One region of the Brevibacterium paucivorans genome, then DNA from elsewhere that is predicted to be linked to it. Evidence: predicted binding sites of a transcription regulator. Region 1 holds the regulator's gene; the other holds the start of a gene.

Region 1 (3,120 bases):
ACCTCGTTCGAGCCATTGGCTGCCCAAATCCATTCGGGCGGAATCTGAGTGAGCTCACCGTTGCCCTGCTTTTGCAGAACCGTGGACAGGTACTGCGACAGGAGCTCCCGCAGGCGAGTGAACTCACGGTCCGGATAGCGGTTGAGATGTTGAAGCTGCTCCCCAAGATTCTTCTGCAACGCCTCGACCACGACTGGTGGAACGTCATACGAGTTCTCGTTGACGTTGAGGCGCACTGGCACATCATGCACTGGCGCGCCGTAGGGCTTCGCACCGCGCAGATCGTTTCGAACCGGGAGATTTTCAACCACGCCACGAGTTTAACGTGAGGGCACTTCGAGCTTTTGTCCGGGTCGAACAAGCGAGCCGTCGAGGCCGTTGAGCGCCTTAATCTGCTTCACCACCTGGTCGGTGGGAACACCTTCACTGTGCTCACGTGCGATAGTCCACAGCGACTGGTCCTCCTGCACTGTCACCGTCACGGTCTGAGCTGATGCCCCACCTTCAGAAGCCTGCGCCGGCAACACGGCCAAGCTAATAGCGAACGCCGCGACAACCAACGCAAGCACAACCACTAGCCGACGAACCGCATATGTGCGAGCCACTCGTGTCATCTCATTCCTCCATTCGAACTAATGTTCTATCGAATCTATGTTCTATTGAACACAACATTCGAACAAATGTCTACTGTTTCTAGAACAAATGTGCGAAAATAGATTCAAACGCGATCCCTTTCGCTTTCACACCTGACTGTTCCAGGAGGGTCTGACACAGTTTTTGGATCGCACGTTTTAGCAGGTCACACATTGGGAGGAAACGTGGCAGAAAAGGCAAAGCGGGGCCGGGGGCGCCCACGCAACGAAAGCGTCATCGCAGACATTCAAGAGCAAGAGTCACTGCACTCGCGCTCACTACCAGAAGACTCAATCTCACGCACCGACAGGCGACTGACTCCACGTCAGCGGCAAGTCCTCGAATGCATCGAACACGCCGTCTACACCAACGGCTACCCACCAAGCATGCGTGAAATTGGCCAGGCAGCCGGCCTGGCCTCGCTGTCATCTGTTGCCCACCAGCTCAACCAGCTGGAACGCTTGGGGTACGTCCGTCGCGACCCTAAACGACCTCGGGCCCTTGAAGTCGTCAACCCCGACGAAATCGAGTACAACAACAACATCACCCCAGAAACCTCCGCGAACACCGCACTGGTTCCTGTCGTGGGACGCATCGCAGCCGGTGGCCCCATCACGGCAGAACAGCACGTTGAGGACGTCTTCCCACTCCCCCGTCAGGTTGTGGGCTCAGGCGAAATGTTCCTCGTGCAGGTCGTAGGTGACTCCATGATCGACGCGGCCATCTGCGACGGCGACTGGGTCGTGGTGCGCAAACAGTCCACGGCCAACAACGGCGAAATCGTAGCCGCCCTACTCGACAACGAAGCCACCGTGAAGACGCTCAAGCGCGAAGGTGGCAAGCAGTGGTTGCTCCCTGAGAACAAGGACTACGAACCCATCGACGGCGATCACGCGCTCATCATGGGCCTGGTCACCGCCGTTATTCGTCGGCTGTAGAAGTTGCAGCGGCCCCAGCGCCGGCTTCCCCGGTAGCAACTCCCGTTGCCAGGCGCTGCAAGGCCTGCTTCACCAGTCCAGAATTAGTGGTCCGCCACAGTGGCGGAAGCGAGTCGAGCAAAAACTTCGAATAGCCTGCTGTGCGCGCACGCGAGTCCAACAGCGCAACCACACCGCTGTCGTGTGACGTGCGGATCAGCCTCCCAGCTCCCTGCGCCAACCGCAACGCCGCGTGCGTTGCCGACACCGCCATGAACCCGTTCGCACCTCTAGCTGCTGCAGCCTGAGTGCGCGCCTGCGACAACGGGTCGTCGGGGCGTGGAAACGGAATCCGGTCGATAAGCACCAGCCGGTTGGTCAGCCCCGGCACATCCACGCCCTGCCACAGCGACATTGTGCCAAACAGAACAGCCGAATCATCGGCGGCGAAGTCCCTCACCAGGACCGACAACGTGTCCTCGCCTTGCAAGTACACCGGGTACCGCGTGCGTTCCCGCACAAACTGCGCAGCCTCTTCAGCGGCGCGCCGGGACGAAAACAGTCCCAGGGCACCACCTCGGGATGCCTCAATCAGTTCCACGATTTCGTCCAACACCTGAACGTTGACCCCTGACCTGCCGGGCTTGGGCAGGTGCCCGGCCACGTAGAGGATCCCCTGCTTCTGGTAGTCAAACGGGCTACCCACGTCGATCGCGTCGTACCGGGGCGCATCCTCCCCAGCCAGCCCCAGGGCAGCCGCAACCGGTTCAAACTTGCCACCCAACGCCAGTGTCGCCGATGTCGCCACCACGGTGGACTCAGCAAACAACCCGTTCCGCAACGTACCCGCCACACTCAGCGGCGCCACTACGAGCGACGTAGTGGTGGTTTCCTTAAACGTGTTCGTCGAAATCCATGCAACATCGTTGCTGTTGCGGTCCAACAACCGCTCCACCAGCTCATACGCCTCATCAATGCGCGCGCGTGCCATGTGCCGTCCAGCGTCGGGCTCGGACTCCTTGGACACTCCCCCGACCTGCGAACTCAAGTCCCGCAACGCGTCATGCACGGCTGACAGCGCGTCGCCCAGGTCTTCTGGCCACACGCGCAACAGACCGGGCTCGTGCTCTTCCAGGGCAGTCGCAAACTGATCGCTGGCCCTGGTGAGCGCCTGAATGGTGTTCGCCGTGGCGGCCGTGTGCTTCTTAGCAGTCGACGCCACAGCGCTTAGAAGCGCATGCGTGATTGCCCCGGTGAGCGCGCCGGTCACGCGGTCGCGCAGTTCGTGCGCCTCGTCGATCACCACCGCCGAATGCTCCGGCAACACCGACTGCTCCCCTTGCGCTTCAATCGCCAAGAGCGCGTGGTTGGTGACCACAATGTCGGAGTCCGCCGCCGAGTTCTTGGCGCGTTCGGCAAAGCACTCTTCGAACATGGGACACGTGGACCCCAGGCAGTCGAACGAGTTCACGGACACCAGCGACCATGTCCGGTCGGACACGCCAGGCACCAGGTCGTCCCGATCCCCCGTCGCGGTCGCGTCGGCCCACTCCCGGATCCGCGCGATCTC
Region 2 (3,120 bases), 1.8 Mb from region 1:
GATTTTCGATTGGGCGTCTCGTGTCGCGCATGCGTACTCGGTGGCCCAAGACCGAGGTGGCCCCGGGCTGGGTCTGAAAGCCCAGCATGCAGTGGCGGACGCGGTGGTGTTTTCGAAACTGCGCAAGGCCCTGGGTGGCGATGTTGAGTACGCGATTTGCGGTGGCGCGCCGCTGGGGCAGTGGTTGGGGCACTTCTATCGTGGGCTCGGCATTCACATTTTGGAAGGGTACGGGGCGACCGAGACCGCAGCTCCCACGTCTGTGAACCTTCCCGGGCACTTGAAGGTTGGCACGGTGGGGACAGCGTTTCCTGGTGCTTCTTTGCGAGTAGTGGAATCGGGTGAGATCCAGATCAAGGGGCCCCACGTTTTCCGTGGCTACCTGGATAACCCGGAGGCGACCGAGGAGGCCTTTGACGACGGCTGGTACAAGACGGGCGACCTCGGGAAGCTCGATGACGAAGGTTACCTCACGGTGACGGGGCGGGTGAAGGAACTGCTCGTGACCGCAGGCGGTGAGAACGTGCAGCCAGCTGTTCTCGAGGACTCACTCCGCAGGCACACGCTCATTTCTGAAGTGGTAGTTGTGGGGGACCGGGAGCGGTTCGTGGGAGCCATGATCACGCTCGACGGTGAAATGCTTCCCGGGTGGTTGAAAACCCACGGATTGCCTGCGATGAGCATTGAAGAGGCCGGTCGCCACCCCAAGGTGCGCGAAGCGCTCGACGTTGCTGTGAAGTACGCGAACGAGAACGTTAACCGTGCGCAGTCGATTAGGAAGTACGTGGTGTTGCCGCGGGATCTCGAGCAGACAAAGGACGAGCTTTCGGCGTCGTTGAAGGTGCGTCGTCCCGTTGTGATGAAGAACTTTGCCCGGGAGTACGCTGCCCTGTACGACAAGTAGTTTGTGGGTGTGCGGAGTGGGTGAGTCGACGGCGAGTGTGTCTGATCGCCGTTCGAGCTGAGTTGCCTGGGTGTGCCGTACTGTGTAGGGCCGTACTGAGTGAGGGCGTCTTCCGTTAAGGAGGCGCCCTTTGGCGTTGCGGTAGAAAGTCTCAGCCGAGGTGCGACCAGCTAGCGTGCCGAGGTGGTCCTGGCCTGACAAGGTGGCTAGCTTTCTCTGGTTGGGGTAGTAGCGGGCCTGTTGCTCTGGGGTTGTGGCGGGGTCTACTGGTGACTTGGCTCTTTATGTTTCAGTCCATACGGCGCGAAGCGAGCGATACGGCGCATTATATTGCGCAGTTTCGCTCGCTTTGCGCCGTAATGCCCGGTTTGTGCGGTGTATTCGTGGAGCATGTATAACTGCCTGTTGCCCTACGGGGCGCTGGGCGTAAGGCTCCTGTTGTACACACTTTTTGAGCATTAAACTCGGCTCGCGACTGTGCACATCCTTTGGCTTACATGAGGGTGTTGCTGGTGAAGCGCGATCGGCTGTAAGAGTCGAGTGTCCTACGCGCGCTGGCAAATGTCTTGTAGCGCTGGTCTATCGTCACTATCACTTTCGCTGGCGAGCGTCGTCTGCGGTGTCCACAGCTGAATGCGGTTCACTGATCGCTTTTCGCGCCCGTAGCTCAGCGTTCGTCGTCTCCTCAATTGAGCGCTTGTCGTTTTCTCAGCTGAGCGTTCGTCGTGCCGATGTCTGAGCGCTTTTGGCTTCTCCAGCTGAAGCCTTTTGGTATCACTCACTGAACGCTCGTTCGAAAATAAATCGAAACAAAACGAACAAAACCCTTGACTCTTACATTCGAACACAAATAGAATAGAAACACACAAGGAGGTGAAACCATATGACCACAACAGATCACCATGTACGCAATGACATGTATGACGGGCCGGCTGTTGAACTCTTCGAAACAGTCAAAACGACCACGCGCCTCATGGACGAAGCCCGGGTGAAACAAGCCGAAGCAGTCGCTTCTTTGATCAGCGCCCACGTAACGCCTGTGGATGATTTCACCGATGGCATGCACGCGGTGTTCACCTCCAACCCTGGTGTAGGACCGCTGGTCACTAACGGGAAAGCAGGACAAAGCTCTGGTGTTCAGACTTCTGTTGGCGTGGATGATGTGGTGGCGTGTGTGGCCCTGCCTTCTGGTGAAGTGTGCACGGTTGCCAGTGTCGAACGCGTACCAGACGAGTTACCCACCCCAACAGAAGGGGTGCTAGCGAAGGTTTTGGATTGTACGCGTGCCCAGGTGGTGACCCAGGTGCGGAAAATCATGACAGCTGTGGTGCTCATGCCCAAACTCTGGTCACTAGCCAGGCAGGGTGTGATCGGGTTCGACCGGGTGTTGTATACCGCTGGCAGGGTTGGTCGTGCTGGGGTGTGTATCCCCGTGTTTGATGACATGCTCACCAGTAAACGGGTGGACGTGTCATGGAAAACCTTTAAACGGCATGTCACTGAAGTGCTTGCCATGCTCACGACCCCAGAAACCCGGGCGGAGAACGCGAAACGTAACCGGTCAGTGTCGTACTGGGTCAATGATGACGGTACAGCCACGTTGAGTCTGACTGGACCGGTGTTGGAGATGGAAGCGTTTTATCAGCGTGTACGCGGGACTGCCAGGGCAATCATGGCGAACCACGTAGAACCTTTCACTGCCACGTTGACGGATGAACAACAAGCCCTTTTCGTCACCGAAGACAACGGTGAAGTTTCTGAAGTGCGGGTTGGTGATCTAGGTCGGGTTGAGGTTGATGATGACCGGCTCATGGACCAACTCACCCTGGACTTGATCACAGGGGCTAAACCCTCAACCACGCTGCGTGTCCGAGTGACCCGGACAGGTAAACAAGCACCGATCAGAGTCACCTACACCGGGCCAGATAGCCCGAGTACGGATGGGGCTGAAGTGATCCTCCAAAACGGCACACAAGCTCAGGGCGGGAACGCTACTGCCAAGGGTACAAACAGTGCTTTCGAGGCGGGGATTCCCGCTGCTGACGCTAACGGTGCTGATGCAAACGGCGGTTCCGCAACTGACGGGCCTGGTGCTGATGGGCCCGGTCCGGGCGATGCGGACGGTTCTGTGTGGGCTGACAGGTGTGAAGCTAAGCAGGCTGAGCAGGTTTGTGAGCTTGAGTTGTGCGTGTCGATGCCTGAAAAAGAAGAATGGT

Evidence for each region. Region 1 encodes LexA, which represses DNA repair genes until DNA is damaged. Its sites were predicted from a motif close to TCGAACANNTGTTCGA; they were not measured.
Region 2: the regulator LexA is predicted to act here: its motif matches at 1,686-1,701, upstream of JOE56_RS00680 (HNH endonuclease signature motif containing protein).

Annotation. Positions count from the first base shown of each region.
Region 1 is NZ_JAFBCP010000001.1:1,990,406-1,993,525, reverse strand. Features, by position in the region: gene JOE56_RS09240 (histidinol-phosphate transaminase) at 1-311, opposite strand, end outside; gene JOE56_RS09235 (LysM peptidoglycan-binding domain-containing protein) at 321-614, opposite strand; gene lexA (transcriptional repressor LexA) at 897-1,571, shown strand; gene JOE56_RS09225 (ATP-dependent DNA helicase) at 1,555-3,120, opposite strand, start outside.
Region 2 is NZ_JAFBCP010000001.1:143,307-146,426, reverse strand. Features, by position in the region: gene JOE56_RS00685 (AMP-dependent synthetase/ligase) at 1-904, shown strand, start outside; gene JOE56_RS00680 (HNH endonuclease signature motif containing protein) at 1,788-3,120, shown strand, end outside.